Regions from separate parts of the Leclercia adecarboxylata genome, predicted to be linked through region 4. Evidence: predicted binding sites of a transcription regulator. Region 4 holds the regulator's gene; each other region holds the start of a gene.
The links. The regulator Fur, encoded in region 4, represses iron uptake genes when iron is present. The targets are predictions, from matches to a motif close to ATAATAATGAGAACNACTATCAA.

Region 1 (4,214 bases), 860 kb from region 4:
CGCAGGTTGGCATCAGAGGACCAGAGCGTTGGCGTCGCGATGCCTGCCTGATTAAGCTCCGTCGCGGCGGAGTGATAAAAAGCGTATTCCACGTCGCCAACCGGGCACTTCTCAATAACGGTATGGCCGTCGTCATTGACCTTTTTCGCCACGCTGGCGATGCCCATCTGGGATAAATCGCTGGCAGACATGCATTATCTCTTCAAAATTCGCAGGTGTGTTGGTCTGGTTTATGAGTGTAATGCAAACGGGGAATTGCGCTATGGCGGTTAAACTGCCGCCCGCTTAGCGGGCGGCATTCACTGTCAGAACAGAACCGAGTAGTTCAGGCCGAAGGTGCGGCCGCGGCCTTTGTAGGTATAGAGGTTCTCAGCACCGTAGGTTGGGCTGTACAGACCCGGTGCGCGCTGGCCCCATGCGGTGGTGTAGTCTTCATCCAGCAGGTTTTCTACGCTGAAGCTCAGCTTGCCCACCGGCAGCAGGTAACTGCCGATGAAGTCAGCGGTGTTGTAGCCCTCAATCTTCTTGCCGGCTTCATCAGAGAGATCGAACGTCTGGGTACTTTGCAGACGCAACGTCCAGTCGCCCGGCGCCCAGGTAACCCATGCGCTCATTTTGGACGGGCTGGCGCTGTCGACCGTCAGCTTCTCCCATTTCCCATCGACGCGGGTTTCCGATTTGATGACGTTGAAGTTTGTACCGGTGCTCCACTCGCTGTCGGTGAAGAAATAATCGATCTGGCCTTCAACGCCGTAGATACGACGTTCGTCATCTTCGACGTTGATAGTCATGTCGCTTTTATTGATGTTGATGGTCTTGTCGGAAAGGGAATAGTACCCGGCGATCTGCGTGCGCAGATTATCCCCGGTGTAGCGCCAGCCCAGTTCGTATGCATCAACTTTAATCCCGTCGAGTTTTGAGTCGTTCACATTAACGCTGTTGACCAGACGATAATGGCCGTTTACCAACTGGTAGGTGCCGGAACCGTAGTATTTCGCCAGATCCGGGATCTCAAAGCCCTGGGAGAAGTTAAACCACAGCTGCTGGCGTTCGGTCAGATGCCCCAGAATGCCGGCGTTAAACAGCACGTTGTTGTAGTCAGTTTTCCCGCCCGGAACCGCGTCTGCGGAGGTGGCTCTGCCCGTGGCAATCGCCTGCTGTTGCGCGTAGCCAACAAAGTCATCCACCTTGTTTTCGGTGTACTGATAGCGCACGCCGCCGCTCAGGGTGATGGCGGAGAAGTCGTAGCTGCTTTGCAGGAATGGCGCGAGGTTGGTGATGCTGTAGCCCGGATAGCGGCCGACGTTATAGGCGTTGTCCAGCTTCATTCCGCCGCTGGCAGCCGCCTTGTTGAGGTCGAAGAATTGCTGGTTGGCGTCGAAAGTTTCATGCTCCGCATCCATACCCCATGTCAGGGTCAGATTATCCAGCGGTTTGCTGTTAAGGGTGAGCTTGCCGCCGTAGAAATCGGTTTTTTGCTGTGACGCCCCAATGCTGGTGACCCGGCCGCCGGAAAGCGTAGGGAAGGGATAGTAGGTCAGGCTTTCATCGCGATAGTAAATCTGCGCGAGCAGATCCTGGCCCCAGAAGTCGGTGTTGGAATATTGCAGGTTGATCAGGTGGCGTTCGGTGCCCGGAATACGATCGGAGTCGAGATTATTTTTGTTGTACGCGTTGCCATCGCCCGTCACCGCTGAGAAGTTCTCGCCCAGATAGAGGCCGTGCTTGCCGTCGGATTGACTTTTGTAATACTGGGTGGTGAGTTGCAGCTGCTGGTGATCGTCAATATTCAGCGTGCCGGTGCCCATCACGTCCAGACGGTCGGAGTATTGCAGGCCGGTCTGGGTGTTATCGATGATCACCTCGTCGCCGTTGCCGTCATACCAGCCGCCAAAGCGCTGATACGCCACTGACAGACGACCGGAGGCGTTGTCGTTACCACCGCTGACAGCCGCAGCTACGTTCTCATCATTATCGTTATGGCTGTTGAAGCCGGTTTTCATGCCGGTCTGGAACTCGACTTCCGTCTCCGGCTGGCCTTTTTTGGTGACGATATTGATTAAGCCGCCGGTACTGCCGCCGCCGTAAAGGGAAGTTGCCCCCGAGATAACTTCAATGCGGGAGATATTAAAAGGATCGATAGAATCCAGCTGGCGGCTGTCGCTGCGCGAGGAGTTCAAACGCACGCCGTCGACCATCACCATCATCGAACGACCACGCATATTCATGCCGTAGTTAGTGCGTCCCTGGCTGCTGACATCCATGCCGGGGATCAGCTGCGCCAGCACCTCTTTGATCTCTTTCCCACCCTGAACCTGCTGTTCAATTTCAGCCTGTTCAATGACCCAGGTGGTTTGTGCCATGTCGGTGATGCTGTGATTCGTACGGCTGGCGGCGACCACCAGCGTGTCATCTTTTTGTACTTCAGCAGAGGCATTAGCGGCTAATGTCATAAATAAACAAGAGCTTAGCGCGCGATAACTGTGCGATTTCATTATTGTGATCATCCTGATTTTTTAAAGTGCCGGTGGCCTGACGCCCCGTAACGCAAGAACATCACCTTCAGAGGTGATAGTGATTATCAAGATGATATGAATAATCATTACAATGTAAACAGGTTGTGTTAAAAAATGTTTCTATAAAGGCATGATATTAATGTGGTTTTTAGTGGGGACTCATCACTGCGGTCACAAATAAAACGCGCCGTGCTGAATAAAACCGCGATGGGTAAAAACTCCCAAAGAATCATGATTCAGGTGTCTGCCCCCTATACTGACAACTGCACTGATCGCTTATACAGGAGACGAAGCGCGGTTAACGACCGGATAAAACCTCATCCCTTACTGGCAGGAGAACACTATGCAAAAGCCTAACACCTTTAAAACGCTGCTGGCCGCATCGGCAGTAGCCGCACTGTTCTGCACCGTCGGCGTACAGGCGCAGACGACGAGCGCCGCGCAGTCCAGCGCCGCAAAACCAAGCGCCTCCGGCGAGAAACTCAGCGCCAGCGATGAAAAAGCGTTAAAAGATATGGCGCAGGCCAATATCAATGAAGTCGCCGCCGGGAAGCTCGCCCTGAGCAAGGCCGAGAGCAGCGACGTCAAAGCCTTCGCCCAGAAGATGGTTGATGACCATGGTAGCGCACTGACCAAAGTTCAGGCGGTTGCCGAGAAAAAAGGCGTAACGCTGCCGACCGAACCGGATGCCAAACATAAGGCGATGGCCGATAAGCTGGAAAAAGCGAGCGGTGCCGAATTTGACAAGATGTATATGGAAAACGCCGGCACTAAAGATCACGAGATGGTGCTGTCTAAGCTGAAAAGTGATGCTAAAAACATTAAGGATGCGGACGTGATGGCGCTGGCCGACGCGCATACCCCGGTGGTTGAGCAGCACCTCAAGTCAGCCGAGCAGATGACGATGAATTCAGACAAGAAAGAGAACAAGTAAGCCGGTTGTCCGGCGGGCGCTGGAAAGCCAGCGCCCTTCAGGGCACCACTACAGTGCACCATCCTCGTTCCCCCTCACCAAAACGGTGAAAACCCACCGCTGAAAAATCCCAATATACTGACAAACCTCATAAAAATTTTTGGCACACCCCTTGCAAAGCTAAACCTGAAAGGGCAGTGCACCACACAATCTGAAAATAGCTGGCTAGGGTTCCGGTCCACGCAGGTGGACGACTGGTCCAAGAGCTGGCGACCTCTGAGAGGTTACACGGCGGGACAAAAGCCCGGGAGACAGCAGCACCCACGGTGTCGCGCTGCCCCCTAATTTTGTGCCACTCAGAGGTCAAGCATGAAGAAAACGCCATTACTCCGCTCACTTGTACTGTCTCTGGCGATGCTGGTCAGTCTCCCCACCTTTGCCGCCGTCAAAAAAGAGTTCAACGTCTGCTGGACCATCTACGCCGGGTGGATGCCCTGGGGCACTATCAGCACCAGTAAAATCATCGATAAATGGGCCGACAAATACGGCATCAAAATCAACGTCGTGCAGCTCAACGACTACATCGAATCGATCAACCAGTACACCGCAGGCCAGTTTGACGGCTGCACCATGACCAACATGGATGCGCTGACCATTCCGGCGGCGGGCGGGGTGGACACCACGGCGCTGATCCTCGGCAGTTACTCCGAAGGCAACGACGGCGTGGTGATGAAAGGCGAGGGCAAAACCCTCACCGACCTGAAAGGGATGAAGATCTACCTGCC
Region 2 (4,214 bases), 1.8 Mb from region 4:
ACCGTGGTGGAAGAGTGGTGCTTCGGCTATATGCGCGGCGTGGCGCTGACCGACTGGTCGTCCCTGCCGGAGTCCCTGCGCGCCGATCTGGATCTGATTGCGCTGCACGGTTCCGAAGAGAACTTTGATCGTCTGGATACCTTAACCGAAGAGGAGTTCCAGCAGAGCATTGAGGGCATTCGCCCGGCAGCGCTGCGCCTCTATAACTACTGGATTGCCAACCCGCAAGAGCCGGTCGCTCAGCAGCCGGTGATCAACGGCACCAAAGTAGGGCGTAACGACCCTTGTCCGTGCGGCAGCGGCAAAAAATTCAAGAACTGCTGTCTGCATTAACAGCGCCCATTTCTGCCGGGTGGCGCTTCGCTTACCCGGCCTACAAAACCCTTCGTAGGCCCGCGCAAGCGAAGCGCCGCCGGACATTAATGCGCTTTATCCCACTTCCGGCAACAGACCCGCCGCAATTCCGAACTGCACGAGGATTATCACGATCCCGCAGGCAAAGACCAGACAGAGCGCAGGCTTACCGCCAGGCACCCGGTAGTCGCCGTCAGGGTGGTGTTTACGGCTTTGCCAGACCAGCAGCGATGGCAACAGCAGTGCCAGTACCGCCAGCGCAACCCCCGCATAGCCCAACGCCATCACAAACCCGCGTGGATAGAACAGAGCAAAGGCCAGCGGCGGCAGGAAGGTGATCGCCCCGGTCTGGATGCGTCCGCTCACCGTCCGGCTGCGCTGGAACAGATCTGCCAGATAATCAAACAGACCCAGCGCCACGCCGAGGAAAGAGGTCGCCAGCGCGAGGTCGGCAAACAGATGCACCGCCAGCTCAACGTGCGGCGACGCAACCACTTCACGCAGGGCCTGCAGCAGCCCGTTAAGCCCGCTGTGGCTGGCCAGCATCCCCATAAAGCTCGACGAGTTAATGCTGCCGAGCGTCACCATCTGCCAGAAGATGTAGGCCACCAGCGGAATGGCGCTGCCGGTAATAAAGATCCAGCGCAGCTTACGCACGTTGCCGTTCATATAGCTGACGATGCTCGGCACGCTACCGTGGAAACCAAACGAGGTAAAAATCACCGGGATGGCCGATAGCGCTAACCCTTTCTCCAGCGGCAGCGTCAGTAAGTTGACCTTATGAATGTGCGGCGCAAGCAGCGCCAGCATCACCACGAGGAAAATAATTTTTGCCGAGAACAGGAAGCGGTTAAACAGATCCACCAGCGAGGTGCCGACGCAGACCACGCCCCCGCCAATCAGGGTAAAGAAGATCACGCCAGTAGTAGGGGAGATATCGGCGTTGAACCAGTCGTTGACGCTGGAGGCGATCAGCTCCCCGGCTCCGCTGATATAGGCCGCGGTGAGGGCATACATCAGGAACATCATGCTGAAGCCAGTGATCCACTGGCCGAATCGCCCCAGATAACGCCCGGCCAGCGACCCCAGCCCGGTATCGGCGGGAACGTGCTGATACACCTCAAGCAGCAGCAGGGCGGTATAACACATCAGCGCCCATAGTACGCCCAGTAACACCAGCGTAACGCCAAATCCGACGCCCGCAGCAGCCAGCGGCATCGCCAGCATCCCGGCTCCAATCGTCGTTCCGGCGACGATAAAAATACTACCCAGCGTTCTGTTCTTCACGTTTTCCTCTAAAACCCAACGTCACGACGACAAAATCTGCGGCGCAGAGTAAGGGAAAAGCTCAGGTTCGTCAAACCGACGTTACAATGTCTGTAAAGTTATTTTTACGAGTTAAATCAGGCGCGGCGGCGATGAAGTCCGAACGCGATAACTGCGCCAGCGCAAGGGGAGTGGGGGGAGTGGGTGGCATTTCTGGCAGCGCGGGAAATTTATTCCGCTGGATGCGGGCTTTTCCACCCACGAAAGTAAAATCTGCTGCCATTAATAATAACGCGGCGCCCGATGGCGCCGCATGAATATTAATTTTGTGCGTCGAGCGTCGACAGCTCTTTATCAATAAAGTACAGCCCTTCACCCGATTTACCGGCCAGCGAAAGTTTATCGAGAACGGATTTAAACAGCTTCTCTTCTTCGTGCTGTTCGGCCACATACCACTGCAGGAAATTAAAGGTGCCATAATCCTGGCTGGTCATGGACGCGTGAACCAGTTCATTAATTTTCTGGGTGATCAGCTGCTCGTGCTCGTAGGTGGCGCGGAACAGTTCGTCCAGCGACGCATACTCTGCGAACGGCGAAGCCACCTGATTGATGCGCGGCAGACTGCCGGTATCGGTAAGATAATCAAAGAGACGCTGCATGTGTGTCATCTCTTCCTGGGCGTGGCGACGCATAAATGCCGCAGCGCCTTCAAAACTGTGATAGCTACACCAGGCGCTCATCTGTTGGTAAAGCAGGGAGGAGTAAAGCTCCAGATTCATTTGCTCATTGAGCTTGTCGATCATTTCAGTTTTAAGCATGGTGTAGCTCCGTTTTATTATTAACAGGTCAACGTGAGCGCCACTATAATTTGTTATTTATTTATTTGCAAAAAGTAAAATAAATATTTGAAAAATTATAATACGAATGGGAATAAAACGCATTGCGGCTATTTTAAATATATTAATGAGAATTATTCTGTTTCGTGTTCTGAATATTATTGCCAGCAGAGACGCTGGCAACAGAATTAGTAATAAGCGGAGGTCGTAACGGCAGGGGCGGGGGCATAGCCGTGGCACTGATACTGGATAGTCACGGTTTTATTCAGGCACAGCGAGCCGCTGATCACGCTACAGGTTTCGATCGGCTGACCATAGGCCTGTGCCGTGCTGTATCCCATGGCCTGACATTCGCGGGTTGCCGTGCCACTTGTTACGTAAGCATCATCATAAGAGGTCTGGAACAGTGGCTGACCATAATCGAGCCTGACGACCCCCGAGTTGACATCGACGCTGCTGACTTCAGCCTTGCGGGTGATGCCGCAACCAGCCAGCAACAGCACCAGTCCGACCGTGCATAATCTCTTCATAGAACACTCTGAATGCGTTGAAATAACCTATACTAGCGCCAGACGCGCAGCGCAATGCCAGGAATAACCGCCTGTTCTGTCCCTTCTCTTTGCCACGAGCCTCCGTTTCCTTCAATCCTGTGTCATACGGTTCTGAGCCGACGGTGAAAACCCTTACGATCGCAAAATTGTGAGCGCATCTTTGTTTTTTGAAACTATTTTTCACTTAATTTGAAAGTGTGTTTGCTTAGTAGTAAGGTTGGTCAGGTAAGCTATTCACAGCGGGATGCCCCGCATCGCATTCAGGAGACGAAGAATGAAAATTGCACTGATGATGGAAAACAGCCAGGCGCCAAAAAACGCCATCATCCTCAAGGAATTGAACGCCGTTGCTGAAGAGAAAGGTTTCCCGGTTTATAACGTTGGGATGAGCGACGAAAACGATCACCACCTGACCTACATTCACCTGGGGATCATGGCGAGCATCCTGCTGAATTCAAAAGCAGTTGATTTCGTGGTGACCGGTTGCGGTACCGGCCAGGGCGCGCTGATGTCCCTGAACATCCACCCGGGCGTGGTGTGTGGTTACTGCATCGATCCGGCTGACGCCTTCCTGTTTGCGCAGATCAACAACGGTAACGCACTTTCCCTGCCATTCGCGAAAGGCTTCGGCTGGGGCGCTGAGCTGAACGTGCGCTTTATCTTTGAAAAAGCCTTCACCGGCCGTAATGGCGAAGGTTATCCGCCAGAGCGTAAAGAGCCTCAGGTTCGTAACGCGGGCATCCTGAACCAGGTTAAAGCGGCGGTGGTGAAAGAGAACTATCTCGACACCCTGCGCGCTATCGATCCGGAGCTGGTTAAAACGGCAGTGACCGGTCAGCGTTTCCAGCAGTGCTTCTTTGAGAACTGCCAGGACAAAGAGATCGAAGCCTTTGTTCGCGGCATTATCGGCTAAGTTGCCAACATCAGTTAAAGCCAGCTTGCGCTGGCTTTTTTTATGCCTGTTTTCGGGATACCGCGCTGCCGGCATCTTTCACCAGCCGCAGCGTATCCACCATCCCCAGCAGACAGACCAGCGCAATGGCGACAAACGCCAGCCGGAAGCTGATCCCCGGTAGAGATTCCATCCCCAGCAATTCACTAAACAGCTCGCCGATGCGGATCCCGATAGCACCGAGCGTAATCCCCAGCCCGACCGCCAGCTGCGTCGCGGTGGAGAACAGCGTGTTTGCATAGCTCATCTGCGGCG
Region 3 (4,214 bases), 1.8 Mb from region 4:
GATAAAGGTATCCAGGAGCAGCTGAAGTCTGGTCCACTGGCTGGTTATCCGGTAGTAGACATGGGTGTTCGTCTGCACTTCGGTTCTTACCATGACGTTGACTCCTCTGAACTGGCGTTTAAACTGGCAGCTTCTATCGCCTTTAAAGAAGGCTTTAAGAAAGCGAAACCAGTTCTGCTTGAGCCGATCATGAAGGTTGAAGTAGAAACTCCTGAAGAGAACACCGGTGACGTTATCGGTGACTTGAGCCGTCGTCGCGGTATGCTGCGTGGTCAGGAATCTGAAGTAACTGGCGTTAAGATCCACGCTGAAGTTCCGCTGTCTGAAATGTTCGGATATGCAACTCAGCTGCGTTCTCTGACCAAAGGTCGTGCATCATACACTATGGAATTCCTGAAGTATGATGATGCGCCGAACAACGTTGCTCAGGCCGTAATTGAAGCCCGTGGTAAATAATCCACAGGATTAAAACCTAAGTCCCGTGCTCTCTCCAAAGGGGAGAGCACTATAGTAAGGAATATAGCCGTGTCTAAAGAAAAATTTGAACGTACAAAACCGCACGTCAACGTTGGTACTATCGGCCACGTTGACCACGGTAAAACTACCCTGACTGCTGCAATCACTACCGTTCTGGCAAAAACCTACGGTGGTTCTGCTCGTGCATTCGACCAGATCGATAACGCACCAGAAGAAAAAGCTCGTGGTATCACCATCAACACTTCCCACGTTGAATACGACACCCCGACTCGCCACTACGCACACGTAGACTGCCCGGGCCACGCCGACTATGTTAAAAACATGATCACCGGTGCTGCGCAGATGGACGGCGCGATCCTGGTTGTTGCTGCGACTGACGGCCCGATGCCTCAGACCCGTGAGCACATCCTGCTGGGTCGTCAGGTAGGCGTTCCTTTCATCATCGTGTTCCTGAACAAATGCGACATGGTTGATGACGAAGAGCTGCTGGAACTGGTAGAAATGGAAGTTCGTGAACTTCTGTCCCAGTACGACTTCCCGGGCGACGACACTCCAATCGTTCGTGGTTCTGCTCTGAAAGCGCTGGAAGGCGAAGCTGAGTGGGAAGAGAAAATCATCGAACTGGCTGGCTACCTGGATTCTTACATCCCGGAACCAGAGCGTGCGATTGACAAGCCATTCCTGCTGCCAATCGAAGACGTATTCTCCATCTCCGGTCGTGGTACCGTTGTTACCGGTCGTGTAGAGCGCGGTATCATCAAAGTTGGTGAAGAAGTTGAAATCGTTGGTATCAAAGAGACTGCGAAGTCTACCTGTACCGGCGTTGAAATGTTCCGCAAACTGCTGGACGAAGGCCGTGCCGGTGAGAACGTTGGTGTTCTGCTGCGTGGTATCAAACGTGAAGAAATCGAACGTGGTCAGGTTCTGGCTAAGCCAGGCTCAATCAAGCCACACACCAAGTTCGAATCTGAAGTGTACATTCTGTCCAAAGACGAAGGCGGCCGTCATACTCCGTTCTTCAAAGGCTACCGTCCACAGTTCTACTTCCGTACTACTGACGTGACCGGTACCATCGAACTGCCAGAAGGCGTTGAGATGGTAATGCCAGGCGACAACATCAAAATGGTTGTTACCCTGATCCACCCAATCGCGATGGACGACGGTCTGCGTTTCGCAATCCGTGAAGGCGGCCGTACCGTTGGCGCGGGTGTTGTTGCTAAAGTTCTGGGCTAATTAATTATCCCTGAATTAAAAAGGACGCTTCGGCGTCCTTTTTTGTTTTTGCAGGATTGTCCCTGTCACAAATTTTCGCATTTTTTGTTCGCTCCCGCCCCGTATCATGGCGATTGTGCTATTGTAATCATAATTATTCTCACTTACACTTTGCGCATATTTTGAACGGGAGTGGTTATGTACGTTTGTTTATGTAACGGTGTAAGCGATAAAAAAATTCGGCAGGCCGTTCGCCAGTTTCAACCTCAATCTTTTCAGCAGCTGCGTAAGTTTATTCCAGTAGGAAATCAATGCGGTAAGTGCGTTCGTGCTGCCCGTGAAATCATGCAGGATGAATTGATGCAGATCCCGGAATACAAAGAGATTGCCTGAGACTCACTCTTTTTTTTGACATCCCTGTAGCCCCATCTACGCTTCAATGAGTGGAAGCGGAGGGACTATAATGAAAGGTGATATTAAAATCATAAGTTATCTCAATAAATTATTGGGAAATGAGCTTGTCGCAATCAATCAATACTTTCTCCATGCGAGAATGTTCAAAAACTGGGGGCTGACTCGCCTCAACGACGTTGAATACCATGAATCTATCGACGAGATGAAACATGCCGATAAGTACATCGAGCGTATTTTATTTCTCGAAGGTATCCCCAACCTGCAGGATCTTGGCAAGCTGGGCATTGGTGAAGATGTCGAAGAAATGCTGCGTTCGGATCTGGCACTGGAACTTGAGGGTGCGAAAGACTTGCGTGAAGCTATCGCTTATGCGGACAGCGTTCACGATTACGTCAGCCGCGACATGATGATTCAGATCCTGGCCGATGAAGAAGGTCATATTGACTGGCTCGAAACTGAACTGGATCTTATTGGTAAAATTGGGCTGCAAAATTACCTCCAGTCGCAGATTAAAGTGGAAAGCTGATCAGGCTGTCCATGCCCAGCATTAAACCCGCTGCCGCCATAAAAGGCCCAAATGGTAGCGGGTTTTTTAATACCTGTTTTTCAGGTTTGCACATCGCAAGTATCAAAAGATAAAGCGTTGCCAACAGGGCAGCTGATAAAGCCAGTACAGGAAGCACGCACCACCCATGCCAGGCACCCAGTGCACCCAGATACTTCACATCACCATATCCCAGACCTTCACGTTTTCGAATCAATTTATAAGTCCAATAAATAATCGCGAAACCAGCATAGCCCGCTATCGCGCCCGCCACTGCGGCAGGCAACTGCTCGGGACGAAGACAAAGGTGATAAAGCAGACCAGCCCAGAGCAGAGGACACAGGTATTTATCCGGAAGCAAATGCGATCGGATATCCTCACGAACAAGCAGGATGGTTAAACCCAGGTAGGTTATCAGAAAGGGTAGGGTAGTGAGCATTGGCCTTGACCTCCATGTAATGTGTGCGGCCATACTCCTCTCAAACCTGAAGGCTAAACAAATAAAAAAACATAACTCTGCGAGACGCCTTCCTGACTGTTATCGCGACGCGGTAATTTTGCAGCACGTTTACGAGGCGCCTCGCAAAAAGTGAGCGCTACCGTCTATTTTCTAAACCAGGCTTGCGTCTTGCGCAGATTTACGTATAATGCGCGGGCTTGTCGTAATTGACAGCTGGTTCAATCTGAACCCCGGGCAACAATCTTTTTCAGTTGCCTAACAACGCTCCCAATCGGGGGGCTACGTAAGAACGGTTACACTCTCCCATCAATCGTAATGGGTCTGAGTAGTGATCATTTTCGTTTATAAAATAATTGGAGCTCTGGTCTCATGCAGAACCAAAGAATCCGTATCCGCCTTAAAGCGTTTGATCATCGTCTGATCGATCAATCAACCGCGGAAATCGTCGAGACTGCTAAGCGCACTGGTGCGCAAGTCCGTGGTCCGATCCCGCTGCCGACCCGCAAAGAGCGCTTTACCGTTCTGATCTCTCCGCACGTTAACAAAGACGCGCGTGATCAGTACGAGATCCGCACTCACAAGCGTCTGGTTGACATCGTTGAGCCAACTGAGAAAACCGTTGATGCTCTGATGCGTCTGGATCTGGCTGCCGGTGTAGACGTGCAGATCAGCCTGGGTTAATCAGGTCATCGAGCGATTGAGAGGTTGATACAATGATTGGTTTAGTCGGTAAAAAAGTGGGTATGACCCGCATCTTCACTGAAGATGGCGTTTCTATCCCAGTAACCGTAATCGAAGTTGAAGCAAACCGCGTTACTCAGGTTAAAGATCTGGCTAACGATGGCTACCGTGCCGTTCAGGTTACCACTGGTGCTAAAAAAGCTAACCGTGTAACCAAGCCGGAAGCTGGTCACTTCGCTAAAGCTGGCGTAGAAGCTGGCCGTGGTCTGTGGGAATTCCGTCTTGCTGAAGGCGAAGAGTTCACCGTAGGTCAGGACATTAGCGTTGAGCTGTTTGCAGAAGTTAAAAAAGTTGACGTAACCGGTACCTCTAAAGGTAAAGGTTTTGCTGGTACCGTTAAGCGCTGGAACTTCCGTACCCAGGACG
Region 4 (4,214 bases):
GGCTCTTGCGCCAGAGCGTATCGCCGGCCTGGTGGTGATCGACGTAGCGCCGGTAGATTATGACGTGCGCCGCCACGATGAGATCTTCGCCGCCATTAATGCCGTGACGGACGCGGGCGTCAGCACCCGCCAGCAGGCTGCCGCGCTGATGCGTGAGCATCTGGACGAAGAAGGCGTGGTGCAGTTCCTGCTGAAATCCTTTGTGGACGGCGAGTGGCGCTTCAACGTGCCGGTGCTGTGGGATCAGTATGACCATATCGTCGGCTGGGAGTCGGTTCCGGCGTGGCCGCACCCGACCCTCTTTATTACCGGCGGCAACTCGCCCTATGTAACCGAAGCGTATCGTGATGCGCTGCTGGCGCAATTCCCCCTGGCGCGTGCGCATGTGATTGCCGGGGCCGGGCACTGGGTTCATGCCGAAAAACCGGACGCGGTGCTGCGCGCCATCCGTCGGTACCTCGCTGACATCAATAATTGATTAAAAAGAGAGCGACTGGTCGCCCGTGGGCCTCCAGTCGTTGGCGTGCCGTTTTCGGTGATGTATGATGGCGCGCTTATCGCCCGGGCATTAGCAGGGTGTCTTGTTTCCCCCGAAGTCTCAAAATCATGGCCAAAGAACACACGGACCGCACGACAATAGATCTGTTCGCGAATGAGCGTCGCCCGGGACGACCGAAAACCAATCCGCTTTCGCGTGATGAACAGCTGCGCATCAACAAGCGCAATCAGCTTAAACGCGATAAAAGCCGCGGGCTTAAACGCGTCGAGCTGAAACTGAATGCTGACGCCGTCGATGCGCTGAACGAGCTGGCGAATGCCCGTGAGATCAGCCGCAGTGAGCTTATTGAAGAGATGCTGATTTCACAGCTTGAGAAATGGCACGGTAAAGCTTAAGTCAGAAAACTCCCCTTCTTGTTGCTTTCATGTAGCACAGAGTGCAGTCCTGGGTGATAGCAGTTTCCGCAGGCTTCTCTGTTCTGCTATGATTGCCCTTATCCGTGGCTAAATTGCGCCACCATACCATTAAGTTTCAAGAGGTTATTTTACTCATGGCAATCATCGGCATTTTTTTCGGCAGCGACACGGGTAACACCGAAAATATCGCAAAAAACATTCAAAAACAGCTAGGTAAAGACGTTGCCGATGTGCATGACATTGCGAAAAGCAGCAAAGAAGATATCGAAGGTTACGATATCCTGCTGCTGGGCATCCCGACCTGGTACTACGGCGAAGCGCAGTGCGACTGGGACGACTTCTTCCCGTCTCTGGAAGAGATCGATTTCAACGGCAAACTGGTTGCCCTGTTCGGCTGTGGCGATCAGGAAGACTACGCGGAGTACTTCTGCGATGCGCTGGGCACTATTCGCGACATCATTGAACCGCGCGGCGCCGTCATCGTCGGCCACTGGCCAACGGCCGGTTACCACTTCGAAGCGTCCAAAGGTCTGGCCGATGATAACAACTTCGTCGGTCTCGCCATTGATGAAGACCGCCAGCCGGAACTGACCGCTGAGCGTGTAGATAAATGGGTTAAGCAGGTCCGCGAAGAGTTGCACCTCGACGATATTCTTAATGCCTGATGAAGCTGCGGCGCAATGATTAAGTTGCGCCGCATTGATAGGTATAAGCAATCAAAATAATTGCTACAAATTTTTAACTTTTGCTGTCATACCTGTACAATGATCCAGGTTCAAACGGGTCACCCTGTAACAAGTTTGTTGGCGGTACCACGTTTTTATAAGCATACTTTACTTGAGACTTGCAGTTTTCATTACGTCATGGCAGTTCTATAATGAGACGCATTATCCCAGGTGCATTTTCTGTCACTTCTTCTTTAGAAGTGAATCGTTTAGCAACAGGACAGATTCCGCATGACTGACAACAACACCGCATTAAAGAAGGCCGGACTGAAAGTCACGCTTCCACGGTTAAAAATCCTGGAAGTGCTTCAGGGTCCGGATAACCATCATGTCAGTGCGGAAGACTTATACAAACGTCTGATCGACATGGGCGAAGAGATTGGTCTGGCTACCGTTTACCGTGTACTGAACCAGTTCGACGATGCAGGCATCGTTACGCGTCATAATTTCGAAGGCGGTAAATCCGTATTCGAACTGACGCAGCAGCATCACCACGATCACCTGATTTGCCTTGACTGCGGCAAAGTGATCGAATTCAGCGACGACTCTATCGAATCCCGTCAGCGTGAAATTGCCGCACGTCATGGCATTCGTCTGACCAACCACAGTCTGTACCTGTATGGCCACTGCGCCGAAGGTGACTGCCGCGAAGATGACCACGCGCACGACGCGAAATAATTCATCCGCACACGCTGAGCCAACCTGAAGGTTGGCTTTTTTTTGCCTGTAATAACGTAAAAAAGCCCGGCGGCGCTACGCTTACCGGGCCTGTGAATGTGCAGGCTCAGGTAAACGCAGCGCCACCGGGCGTGGCAAACAGCTTTACTTACCGTTGTTGCTACGGATCTCCTGCCAGATCTTATCGCAGTTTTTGGTGACGTCCTGATTGTTACCCGTTTTACGCGCCATGATACAGGCCTGGTAATCGGCCACTCTCACGGTCTCCTGGGTCGCAAACTGTTCGTGCGCCTTATCCTCGCGCAGCACGTTCAGCACGCTCTGGCAGGCTTCAATTTTTTCTGGCGAGCCTTCAGCAGTATTGATACAGGCACTGTAGGCCTCTTTAAGACGGGTGTCTTCTTTCTGGGTCTGCGGTTGTGCGCAGGCGGTCAGTCCTGATGCCAGCAGCGCGACCAGTACGATTTTTTTCAGCATAGCGGTCTCCGGTCGGCGGGGTTATCCCCCGCCGGGTTAGTCATCAGAAGATGGTGAACGGTGCGATAACCATAAACTTCACGTCACGCTCGTCCTGGAAGATGTTGCCGTAACCGCCGCCGTAGCTTGGGATGTCGGAGTGGTTGTCATACTGCGTGAAGTGCAGTTTGAACATGGTCCCTTTCGCGCGACCGTCCTGCAGGGTGTAAATCGCATCCAGGCTGTAGGCAGACTCTTTGATCTTGTTAGAGGCAATATCTTCACGCTGGCCCGCGCTGTTGATCAGCCAGTCGGCTGGTTTTGCATCCCATGCGTAGACATAAGAGGCACCGACGCTCCAGCCTGCCAGGTTCCAGTTGCTCAGGTCGTACATCGCGCCAAAGAAGACCGCTTTTTCGTCGTTGGCGTTGAAGTCGGAGCGGTTATCCCACCACACGTCCAGACGACCGTTGGAGGATGCATAGGTTGGGGTCATACGCTGCAGGAAGTAGCCCTGCTGGCCTTCCGCTTTCACATAAGTCCCTTCCAGGCGTAAATCGACCTGACCGACTTTGTAACCCAGGGTCAGCGCCTGCAGCCATGCCGTGCCGTCGTAAATATCATTTACGGTGCCGCTGTCGGCTTTATCACGCGTGCCGTAGAACTGATAGCTGGTAGAGAGCGGGCCGCCCACGATATCGAATTTGTAGCTGGCTTTGGCAAAGTACTGATCGATGAAGCCTTCAGCCTGACCAAAAGCGGCTTCCAGAATCAGGTTATTTTTGAAGTCGTACTTCGCGCCAAAGGAGTGGAGATAATCGACGCGGGTCTTTCTGTCATTCTGATAGAACTTGTCCATCTCGAGGTGCCATGGGGCTTTATACTCGTTGGTCCACATGTACGAGAAGCTCAGCGCCCCGCTGTCACCGTAGTCAAAGTTCGCCCCGGCTTCCGCGCCCTGGTAAGTACCCGGCATAAAGCTCCAGTGCGGTGCTAACAGGGTCTGGCCGGTTGGCTGCAGCCAGCCGCCGCGCGCCCACACCGGACCATATTTGAATTTTGCAGCCGCTTTGTACAGGCTGATCCCGCTCTTATCGCCGGACCAGTCTTCTTTGTAAGCTTTGTTGCTGGAGGAGAATGCAATTTCGTTCGGGTGGCCGCTGTCACCATTTTCTGCCATTTCGATGGCGGTGAAGGCCGCTAAATCAAGACCGAACATGTCGGCAGCATAGCCGGACTGGAAATCAAGGTTGGCGTTCCAGGTGGAGTGAGCCAGGTTAGTTTTGTATTTATCTGCCTCGACATCTTTACGGTCACGTTCACGCTGCCAGTAATAGACACCGCCCGTGAGGGTTGAATCATCAATAAAACCTTCGGCCTGGGCTTTCGGAGAAACCATCCAGCCTGACATTGCTGTAACACCGGCAATAGCCAGCGCAA

Region 1: FHN83_RS22385 (TonB-dependent siderophore receptor) is a predicted target of Fur. The motif match lies at 2,569-2,591, and genes of this name have one in related genera.
Region 2: ftnA (non-heme ferritin) is a predicted target of Fur. The motif match lies at 2,578-2,600, and genes of this name have one in related genera.
Region 3: bfd (bacterioferritin-associated ferredoxin) is a predicted target of Fur. The motif match lies at 1,831-1,853, and genes of this name have one in related genera.

What each region holds. Positions count from the first base shown of each region.
Region 1 is NZ_CP040889.1:4,296,987-4,301,200, forward strand. It holds gene FHN83_RS22380 (phosphotransferase family protein) at 1-191, opposite strand, end outside; gene FHN83_RS22385 (TonB-dependent siderophore receptor) at 306-2,495, opposite strand; gene FHN83_RS22390 (DUF4142 domain-containing protein) at 2,860-3,450, shown strand; guanidine-I (ykkC/yxkD leader) riboswitch at 3,644-3,742, shown strand; gene FHN83_RS22395 (putative urea ABC transporter substrate-binding protein) at 3,799-4,214, shown strand, end outside.
Region 2 is NZ_CP040889.1:118,511-122,724, reverse strand. It holds gene FHN83_RS02440 (YecA family protein) at 1-333, shown strand, start outside; gene tyrP (tyrosine transporter TyrP) at 430-1,641, opposite strand; gene FHN83_RS28380 (hypothetical protein) at 1,712-1,903, opposite strand; gene ftnA (non-heme ferritin) at 1,941-2,438, opposite strand; gene yecR (YecR family lipoprotein) at 2,645-2,986, opposite strand; gene FHN83_RS02415 (RpiB/LacA/LacB family sugar-phosphate isomerase) at 3,282-3,920, shown strand; gene FHN83_RS02410 (MFS transporter) at 3,961-4,214, opposite strand, start outside.
Region 3 is NZ_CP040889.1:1,631,872-1,636,085, reverse strand. It holds gene fusA (elongation factor G) at 1-456, shown strand, start outside; gene tuf (elongation factor Tu) at 526-1,710, shown strand; gene bfd (bacterioferritin-associated ferredoxin) at 1,888-2,082, shown strand; gene bfr (bacterioferritin) at 2,153-2,629, shown strand; gene FHN83_RS09610 (prepilin peptidase) at 2,613-3,086, opposite strand; gene rpsJ (30S ribosomal protein S10) at 3,477-3,788, shown strand; gene rplC (50S ribosomal protein L3) at 3,821-4,214, shown strand, end outside.
Region 4 is NZ_CP040889.1:3,436,613-3,440,826, reverse strand. It holds gene ybfF (esterase) at 1-478, shown strand, start outside; gene ybfE (LexA regulated protein) at 607-894, shown strand; gene fldA (flavodoxin FldA) at 1,050-1,580, shown strand; gene fur (ferric iron uptake transcriptional regulator) at 1,872-2,318, shown strand; gene chiQ (ChiQ/YbfN family lipoprotein) at 2,463-2,792, opposite strand; gene chiP (chitoporin ChiP) at 2,839-4,214, opposite strand, start outside.